2 regions of the Streptomyces sp. NPDC056738 genome follow, and region 1 is predicted to be linked to the other one. Evidence: riboswitches for the same ligand, from Rfam matches in the RefSeq annotation. Region 1 holds a riboswitch; the other holds the start of a gene.
The links. A riboswitch is a leader RNA that binds a small molecule or an ion and turns the genes downstream of it on or off. The one in region 1 is predicted to bind cyclic di-AMP.
Positions count from the first base shown of each region.

Region 2: another riboswitch for cyclic di-AMP. It lies ahead of ACFRIC_RS32270 (NlpC/P60 family protein); the one in region 1 lies ahead of ACFRIC_RS33750 (transglycosylase SLT domain-containing protein).

Region 1 covers NZ_JBHTZF010000015.1:157,193-162,202, forward strand. The annotation lists gene ACFRIC_RS33745 (HAD family hydrolase) at 135-944, shown strand; gene ACFRIC_RS33750 (transglycosylase SLT domain-containing protein) at 1,020-1,790, opposite strand; cyclic di-AMP (ydaO/yuaA leader) riboswitch at 1,795-1,988, opposite strand; gene ACFRIC_RS33755 (CocE/NonD family hydrolase) at 2,472-4,469, opposite strand; gene ACFRIC_RS33760 (polyprenyl synthetase family protein) at 4,902-5,010, shown strand, end outside.
Region 2 covers NZ_JBHTZF010000014.1:140,557-145,566, reverse strand. The annotation lists gene pcrA (DNA helicase PcrA) at 1-1,755, opposite strand, end outside; cyclic di-AMP (ydaO/yuaA leader) riboswitch at 2,227-2,396, shown strand; gene ACFRIC_RS32270 (NlpC/P60 family protein) at 2,404-3,585, shown strand; gene ACFRIC_RS32265 (tellurite resistance/C4-dicarboxylate transporter family protein) at 3,719-4,711, shown strand; gene ACFRIC_RS32260 (hypothetical protein) at 4,689-5,010, opposite strand, start outside.

The DNA.
Region 1 (5,010 bases):
AAGCGGAGCCTCGGTGATCCGAAGCGGTCGCAACGCGCTTACCACCGTGCGGTGAACGGCGTTGCTGACGGGATACCGGACGTCGTCCGGTTCAGGCCGGGCCGTTGAGTCGTTCGATCCGTATTCTTCGGATCATGGCCGCTCCGACTGCATATTCACTCATCGCCACTGACCTGGACGGAACGCTGCTGCGCGGCGACGACACACTCTCCGACCGGACACGCGCCGCGTTGGCGAAAGTGACCCGGGCAGGTGCCCGGCATCTCGTGGTCACGGGCCGACCGGCACCGCGCGTGCGACCACTTCTTGACGAACTCGGCGGCGAGGGACTGGCGGTGTGCGGTCAGGGGGCGCAGCTCTATGACGCGGGCACGGACCGCATGCTGTGGTCGGTGACCCTGGACAGGGAGTTGGCGGAGACGGCGCTCGGCAAGATCGAGGCGGAGGTCGGGCTGCTGTACGCGGCGGTCGACCAGGACGGCGTGGACGGGCTGACGCTCATCGAGCCGGGGTACGTCATGCCGCATCCGACGCTGCCGGCCGTGCGGGTGCCGCGTCGGGACGACCTCTGGGCGGAGCCGATCAGCAAGGTGTTGCTCCGTCACCCGTCTTTGTCGGACGACGAGTTGGCCTCGGCGGCACGGGGAGTGGTCGGTTCGCTGGCGACGGTCACCATGTCCGGGCCCGGCACCGTCGAACTCCAGCCATGCGGGGTGACCAAGGCGACGGGCCTCGCTCTGGCCGCGGCGCATCTCGGGCTCACGCCGAGTGCGACGCTCGCCTTCGGTGACATGCCCAACGACATCCCGATGTTCGACTGGGCGGCCCGGGGGGTGGCGATGGCCAACGCCCACCCGGAACTGAAGGCGGTGGCCGACGAGGTCACCTTGTCGAACGAGGACGACGGGATCGCGGTCGTCCTGGAGCGCCTCTTCGGCTTCTAGCGACACCGACGCACCCGCCGACGGGCCGGAGGGCGCCGTCGGCGGGTGCGGGTGAAGCGGGTGGTGCGGGGTGGATCAGTAGGCGCCGTTGACGTTGTCGATGGAGCCGTACTTGTCGGCCGCGTAGTTGCAGGCCGCGGTGATGTTGGCGACCGGGTCGTAGATGTTCGACGACGTGCCGGCGACGTGGTACGCCTGGAACGTGGGGTCGATCACCTGGAGCAGGCCCTTGGAGGGGATGCCCGCGGCGGCGTTGGAGTCCCAGTTGTTGATGGCGTTGGGGTTGCCGGAGGACTCGCGCATCACGTTGCGGTAGATGCCGTCGTAGCTGCCCGGGATGCCGGCCTTGGCCATGACGTCCAGGGATTCCTTGATCCAGCCGTCGAGGTTGTTGGTGTACGTCTTGGCGACGGCCTGGGTGACGGTGGTCGTCTTGGACTTGGCGACGGCGGCGGTCGCGTTCGCCGTGGTGCGGACGGTCGTCGACTTCAGCGTCTTCGTGCCCACGGTGAGCTTCATGCCCGGACGGATCATCGCGGGGTTGTCGCCGATGATCGCGCGGTTCGCCGCGTACAGCTTCTTCCAGCCACCGCTCTTGGGGTACTTCTTCGCCACCTTGGACAGGGTGTCGCCGGCGACCACCTTGTAGGTGACGAGCTGCACGTTGGGGACGACCGCGGTGTGGGCGGTCTTGGCCACCTGGGGGGCCTGCGCCGGGGTGGCGGCGCTGGCGCCGGTCGCGCTCACGAGGGGGAGGGCGAGGGCGATGCCACCCGTTCCGGCGGCGATCATGCCCCGGGTGATGACGTTGGTCTTCATGCGGCGGTGCTTGGCTCGTACGGGCATGGCGAAATGTCCTCTCCGACGCCTGCGAGGTGAGCTGTCGGGTTCGGGCGGGAGATGCCCGGCCGCGCTCTGGGCGCGGCTTCACCCCAAGCCGTTCCGGATGTGTCCGGACCGGCGGCTTACCTGTGGTTCCCCCGCTCCTGCCGTGCGTGGGTCGATGGGTTGCCGGGCGGCGGCAGGATTCGGCGATCCGCCCGGGGTCGACCAGAACGTATGCGAGAGCACATGTCCGAAACAAGACGAGATTTGACCGCGAAGATCGCTTTGGCCTGGTTAAGGCGAGGGTAAAAAGTCCGATTGTGCCGGAATTGGATCCTCAACTTGCCTTTCGCAAACGGGTTGATCCATAAGGGGCGCCCGGCGGAGGGGTGTCCGGCCGGTGACCCAACTCACGAGACCAAAGAGCATCAAGGCTCCATGAGGGGCCAATTCGGACATTGTGCCTGCGTCGGCGGGCGCTCCCGGGACCCTCGAAAGGCGTCGAGCGGCCCCTGGCGCGGCGGGATTTGTGGCGCGGGACACAGTAGGGAGCGGCAGGGGCGGCGGGCCGCGTCGGGTCGACGCGACAGGTCCCAGGTGGAGGCCGGCACGCCGGACCGGGGCGGGCGGCCGCGGTCAAGTGGACTCAATGCCAACCGAGTTCGCCCCGTCGACGGCCAACTCCCGTCCCGGCGGGCCCGGTCAGCCGGCCGTGCGCGGGATCCGCTTCTCCCAGGTCCGGTGGAAGACGACCTCGTCGCCGTTCCTGCAGACGAGCTCGTCGGTCGTGATGAAGTCCTCGGCGTCGCAGGCGATGGCGGAGACCGTCTCGACGCGGGCGTCCCACGGCAGCTCGGGCCGGTGGAGCCGGATGGACCACACCGAACGGGCGCGGGCGGACAGAGGGTCCGACGTACCGATCGTGTACGTCTCCCGGGCCTCCTCCGTGCATTCGAGGCCGTCGGGGAACACCCGGGTCCCGCCGCGCCCCGGGTCCACCTCCACGCTCCAGGTCCCGGCGGCCACGTCGCGCAGGACCAGGCGGGGCGGGCGGGGCTCGTCCAGGGTCGCCGAGACGGTCACGCCGAGGGGTTCGGCCTCCTCCGGTTCCCCGAAGGCGACCGAGGGGTCCGACTCCCTCGCCCGCACCGGGAGTTCGAGGACGCTGCCGACCGGCTCCAGGGTGAAGCCGGCCTCCGAGCCCGGCTGCGGCCAGATCCAGGGCCAGTAGGCGGAGGAGACGCCGAGCCGGATGCGGTGGCCCGCCGGGAACGCGTAGCCGATGGCGTGCAGGTCGAGGACCACGTGCTCCGTGTCGCCCGGCCGCCAGGGAACCGCCTGGTCGGGGCCCCGACGCGCCGACAGGTTCAGGACGCCCCGGGTGACGAGCGTGGACGCCCCGTCCGGGGCCACGTCGCACAGCCGGGCGATCACCTGGCCCCGGGGCGACGCGGACGTCAGCCGCAGAGTGACCCGGGGGCGGCCCAGGACCCAGATCTCCTCCGTCACCTCGAACTCGAAGCAGGCCGACCGGGCGTCCTCCTCCCGCTGGTCCGGCGGCAGGTCGGCGTCGTCGCCCGAGGGGAAGAGCCGGCCCGCGTCGACCCCCGTGTGCTGCGGGGAGCGCACCGGCAGCGGGGCGCCCTGGAGCGCGTACGCGACCGGGGTCACCGAGGGTGAGGGCCAGGCGGGGTCGCCCACCCATCGGCCCGGGATCCGCTCGTACACGGTGGCCGGAGGGTGTGCGTCCATCACGTACGAGCGCAGAAGGGGGACGGAGAGCGCGTCCGTGTCCTCGTCCCGGAGCCAGTGGTCCCACCAGCGCAGCGTCTCCTGGAGGAAGCCGATCGCCGGTCCCGGCGGCAGGCCCCGGTCCGGGTACTGGCGGGACCAGGGGCCGATGATGCCTCGTACGCGATCCGGCGGCAGGTTCTCCACCAGGCGCAGCACCGTGTCGCGGTGCGGGTCGTGCCAGCCGCCGACCGCGAGGACCGCCGCGCGGACGGCTCCGTACTCCTCGCGGACGCCGCCCTCGCGCCAGTACCCGTCCCGGGTCTGGTGGGCCAGCCAGGTGTGCGCGCGGGGGCTGACCGCCTCCAGCCGTTTCTCCCACATGTCCCGCCACATCCCCTCGCCCACGTGCGCTGGGTCCGGCGGACGGGCGGCGAAGGCGAGCAGACGGGCCGACCGGGCGTGCGTGTCGACGGCGAGGACGGAACCTCCCGCGTGGTGTGTCTCGTTGTCATAGAGGTCGTCGGTCGAGCAGACCGTGACGACAGCCTTGAGCGGCTCGGGCGCGCGGGCCGCGACACGGAGGGAGCTGAAGCCGCCCCACGAGATCCCGAACATGCCGACCCGGCCGCTGCACCAGGGCCGGCCGGCCAGCCAGGAGACCACCTCCACCCCGTCGTCCGTCTCGGTCCGGGCCCCCTCGTCGCCCGGCACGCCCTCCGAATTGCCGTGCCCGCGCACGTCCACGCGGACGGAGGCGTAGCCGTGCCCGGCGTACCAGGGGTGGCGCTGCTGGTCGCGCGGGGCCGTCCAGTCGGTCAGGCGGTACGGGACGTACTCCAGGAGCGCCGGTACGGGCTCCTCGGTCACCGGCCGCCAGATGCGGGCGTACAGACGGGTGCCGTCCGAGAGAGGGACGAGGACGTCCTCGTGAGTGGTCTCGTAGGGAAAGGACGTACGGATGCGCATGAGTGTCACCTCGGTGGACGGAACGCGTCGTGCGGCACGGCCGGAAGGGCGGGGACCGTCGGGTCCCGGCCGTACGCGGGTCGGGCACGGCTGTGGGACATGGTGGCCTCTTCCGGGTGCTTCGCCGCATGTCGTCGCAAGTCGGGTCACATCGTCTGATCATGAACATACCGCCGGTGATCGGGTGGCGCCCGTGAGCGGGGGTACCCGTCGTTGGGGCACGCAGGTGCTTCCCGTGTGCCTTCCGGGTGTACTCCCGCATACCTCCTGGCGGAGCGAAGTGGGCCGGGGGACGGTGGGCGCTCGCGGTGATCGAAACGTGACCGGATACGCTGACTTGAGTGATGGCAGCGACACATCGACAAACCGTGTCATCGACCGAATGATCGACCGAGTTCGCCATGTGATCGTCAGCAGACAGGAGAACCTCTCGTGACCGTCGTCGGGCCGTTCGGGCTGAGCGTGCGGGACCAGGCTCTCGAAGCCGATGTCCAGGCCGGATTGGCGGCTGTCGAGGAGGGTTTGCTCGAAGCCACCAAGA
Region 2 (5,010 bases), on a different contig from region 1:
GGTCTCGTCCTGCGGGTCGGTCGAGGCCTGCAACTCGGCGAGATAGCCGGTGCGTTCGAGGACGGCCTCCAGGATGGTCGCCGGGCCCGCACCGGACTCGACGATCGTACGGAGGTCCTCCATGAGCGTGTTGAACCGCTTGACCGCGTTGGTGGAGCGCGCGGCCATGCCGTAGGCCTCGTCGACGCGGCGCAGCGCCTGCGGGAAGCTGATCTTCTCGCGCTGCGCCAGGGCGTCGATCATCGCCTCGGCGCGGTCGCCGATCCCGCGCTTGGGCACGTTCAGGATGCGGCGCATGGGGACCGAGTCCTCGGGGTTGGCCAGCACCCTGAGGTAGGCGAGGACGTCCCGGACCTCCTTGCGCTCGTAGAAGCGGACACCGCCGACGACCTTGTACGGCAGGCCGACGCGGATGAAGATCTCTTCGAAGACACGGGACTGCGCGTTCGTGCGGTAGAAGACCGCGACGTCGCCGGCCCTGGCGTCGCCCGCGTCGGTGAGGCGGTCTATCTCTTCGGCGACGAACTGGGCCTCGTCGTGCTCGGTGTCCGCGACGTAGCCCGTGATGTTCGAGCCGGCGCCCGCGTTGGTCCACAGGTTCTTGGGGCGGCGGGACTCGTTGCGCTCGATGACCGCGTTGGCGGCGGACAGGATCGTCTGGGTGGAGCGGTAGTTCTGCTCCAGGAGGATCGTCGTCGCGTTCGGGTAGTCCTCCTCGAACTGGAGGATGTTGCGGATGGTCGCGCCGCGGAAGGCGTAGATCGACTGGTCCGCGTCACCCACGACGCACAGCTCGGCCGGAGGCAGGTCGTACTCGCTGGGCGGTACGTCCACGGGGTGCTCGGAGGTCCCCACGAGTTCGCGGACGAGGGCGTACTGGGCGTGATTGGTGTCCTGGTACTCGTCGACGAGGACGTGCCGGAAGCGGCGGCGGTAGTGCTCGGCGACGTCCGGGAAGGCGCGCAGCAGGTTGACCGTGGTCATGATCAGGTCGTCGAAGTCGAGCGCGTTGGCCTCGCGCAGCCTCGACTGGTACATCGCGTACGCCTGGGCGAGGGTCTTCTCGAAGCCGTCGGCGGCCTGGGCGGCGAAGTCCTCCTCGTCGATCAGCTCGTTCTTCAGGTTCGAGATCTTGGCACTGAACGACTTCGGCGGGAACCGCTTGGGGTCGAGGTCGAGATCACGGCAGACGAGGGCCATCAGGCGCTTGGAGTCGGCGGCGTCGTAGATCGAGAAGGACGAGGTGAAGCCGAGGGTCTTGCTCTCGCGGCGGAGGATGCGGACGCAGGCGCTGTGGAAGGTCATCACCCACATCGCGTTGGCGCGCGGGCCGACGAGCGCCTCGACACGCTCCTTCATCTCACCGGCGGCCTTGTTGGTGAACGTGATCGCGAGGATCTGGCCGGGGTGGACGTCGCGCTCGCCCAGCAGGTGCGCGATGCGGTGGGTGAGCACACGCGTCTTGCCCGAGCCGGCGCCGGCCACGATGAGCAGCGGGGAGCCGGAGTGCACCACGGCCGCGCGCTGGTTCTCGTTCAGTCCGTCCAGCAGGGCCGCGGGGTCCACGGCGGGCCTGGGCGCGCCGTCGCGGTAGTACGCGTCCCGGCTCGGCGGCAGGTCGAACTTCCCGCCGAACAGATCGTCCGGAACCGGCTCCGGTACGTGATCGTCCTCGGGCGGCGGCGGGTGTTCGTCCTCGTGGCCCGCGGAGGGCTTGAGGTTCGCCAGGAAGCTGTCGTCAAAGAGGCTGCTCATCGCTCTCCGAGTCTAGGCCGCCCCACTGACAGCCCGCCGCCACCCCGAGAACTCGGCCCGAAGTCGTGACGAGGCGCCCGGCGGACACCAGGTAAGCCCCCTGCCTCCGCCGAGATCCCACCCCGCGACCGTGCGCGACCGTACGGGCACCCGGCGTGAAGGGTCGCCCCGGACCGTGGTCGAGGCATGCGCCCGTCGCCGCCCGCACTGCCCCCGCGACACCAGCGACATGTGCCGCACCCCCGGCACCTGTGCACCGCCGCACCCGCCGCACCCGGCCGCACCCGCGACACCTGTGGCGTCTGCCGCACCTGGCGCACTGCCGCCCTGGCGCACTGCCGCTCTGCCGCACCTGGCGAATGGTCACGAAAATGTATCGGACGTATCGGGCATCAACCTTCACACGGGCCACACCCGTTGGCTAGCGTGCTCGAAGGCCGCTCGACCGCATCCGGCGAACTCCGCCGGGCCGGGCGGCCTCCGCCGAATCCGGTGTGCCGCGAGGCCCCGGAGCCGGGGACCCACCGACTTTGGGGTGAATCGGTCCAACCGCCCCGTGGGGCACGGACCGTAGGGCAGCCTTCCGGAACCACCCGCCCGAACCCGACAGCTAACTCGGCAGGCGGATGACGGAAGGAGTCGCCTCTCTTGGCGTCACACCGCAAGGCGCGTCCCACCGGCACGCGCATCGGGGGCATACGGACCCCCTTCCTCGCCACAGCGGCACTCACCTCCGTGGCCCTGCTCTCCCAGACCGCCGACGCCACCCCCTCGGCCGAGCCCCGGCCCAGCATCGAAGAGGTCTCCAAGAAGGTCGACGACCTCTACCACCAGGCCGAGACCGCCACCGACAAGTACAACGCGACCCGGGAGAAGACCGCCGAGCAGCGCAAGCGCGTCGACACCCTGCTCGACGACGTCGCCCAGCGCACCGAGAAGCTCAACAGCGCGCGCGAGGAACTGGGGACGTTCGCCGCGGCGCAGTACCGCACGGGGGCCGCCGCGCCCTCCACCGCGACCCTGCTGCTCGCCGACAACCCCCAGGACTACTTCGACCAGACCCAGTTGATGAGCCGCCTGACGACCCGCCAGAAGGCGGCCGTCGACGACTACATCACGGAGCAGGCGGCCACCACCAAGAAGCGGACGGAGGCCACCGAGAGCCTGGAGTCGCTGACCGCCTCGCAGAAGGCGCTCAAGACGTCCAAGGCCGACGTGCAGCGCAAGCTCTCCGAGGCCCGGGATCTGCTCTCGAAGCTGAACTCCGAGGAAAAGGCGCGGCTGGCGGCGATCGAGAAGAAGAAGCGGGAACAGGCCGCGGCCAAGGCGGCGGAGCTGGCGAAGCAGCAGGCCGCCGCGGAGAAGGCCGCCCAGTCGCAGTCCTCGTCGGACGGCACGGCCGACCCGGCCACCGGCTCGGCCGCCGGCTCGACGGCCGGGTCGTCGTCGGGATCGACGACCACGAGCTCCTCGTCGAAGGCGGCGGAGGCGCTCGCGTTCGCCCGCGCGCAGATCGGCAAGCCGTACGTCTGGGGCGCCACCGGCCCGGACTCCTACGACTGCTCGGGCCTGACCCAGGCCGCCTGGAAGGCCGCGGGCGTCAGCCTCCCGCGCGTCACCTACGACCAGGTGAACGCCGGCACGACGGTCTCCCTCGCCGACGCCCGGCCCGGCGACCTGGTCTTCTTCTACGACGACATCAGCCACGTCGGCATCTACATCGGCGACGGCATGATGATCCACGCGCCGAAGCCGGGAGCGTACGTCCGCGAGGAGTCGATCTACTACGACGGCACCTCGGCGATCCACAGCGTGGTGCGCCCGGCGTAGCCCGGACGCGGAAGCCCCTCTCGCGGGGCACGGGCGCCGGGGTCTGCCGATCCCCGCGCGCGTGCCCCGCGTTTTCGTCGCCGCCCGCGCGTGGCCCGCCCGCAACCGCTCGACGGGTCCCTAGCATCGACGCATGCCAGACACACCGGACATGACGGACACCATTCCGCTCCGCGCCTGGTGGGCGGGGTGGGCCCCCGCCGCCGGCGCCGCCGTCATGGCCACCGGCATCCTCTCGACCGGGCTGTACCTGACCGGCTACGAGGTCCTGTCGCGGATCGCGCTGGTCCTCGCGTCGCTCGCCTGGGTCGGGCTCGCCTCGGACTTCCTCGCCCGCCTGGTGGGCGACCGGGCGCAATGGGCGCGACGGGCCGCCGCCCCGGCGGGGCTCGACGCGGTCGCGGCGACCACCGTGCTCGGCACCCGGTTCGCGACCCTTGGATGGCGGACGCTCGCCGAGGTCCTGCTCGCGCTGTCGGCCGTGCTCTGGCCGGTCCTGCTGCTGACCGTGCTGCGGCACTGGCGGCGCCGGATGGCGGGAGAGGTGTTCCTCGTCTGCGTGGCCACGCAGGGGCTCTCGGTCCTCGGCTCGACGATCGCCGCCGAGGTGGGCTCGGACTGGCTGGCGCACGCCGCGATGACGCTGTTCTGGGTGGGGGTCGCGCTCTACGTCGTCTCGTTCGCGAACTTCGACCCGCGGGAGGTGCGGAAGGGCGCCGGGGACCACTGGATCGCGGCCGGCGCGCTGGGCATCTCGGCGCTGGCCGGGGCCGGGCTCGTCGTGGCGCACGACGTGAATCCGTATCTGTGGAACAACGACGACCAGGGCGTCCTGCGCGCCACGACCGGCGCGCTGCTCGTGCTGGACCTCGTCTGCTACTTCCTGCTGGCCGTCGCGGAGGTGGTGTGGCCGCGCCCGCGGTACGACGTACGGCGCTGGTCGTCCGTCTTCCCGATGGGGATGTCGGCGGTGGCCACGCTCGCGGTCTCGGCCGCCCTCGACGTCTTCTGGCTCAAGGGGACCGGGCAGGTGCTGCTGTGGATCGCGGTGGCGGCCTGGCTCCTGGCGGTCGTGGGTACCGCTCTCGCCTTCGGATCCGAGGTCAGGTCCACAGGACGGCGATGAAGATGTTCGTGACGGTCAGCAGTCCGACCAGGCCGAAGAGGCGCTTGTCGACCGTCTCGTCGTCCCGCTTCACGTAGACGAGCCCGAGGATCACGATCAGCAGGGCCAGCTTCACACCGATCTTGACGGTGTTCACCGTGCCGCCGTCGGCCTGGTTGAGCCCGACCAGGGCGACTCCGGTCACCAGCATGGTCAGCGCGCCGTGCAGCATCGCCGGGACGAAGCGGGCGGTGCCCTTGCCCATCGCCTTCATCTGCGTGAGGAAGCCGCCGAGGAGCGCGGCGATGCCGATGATGTGC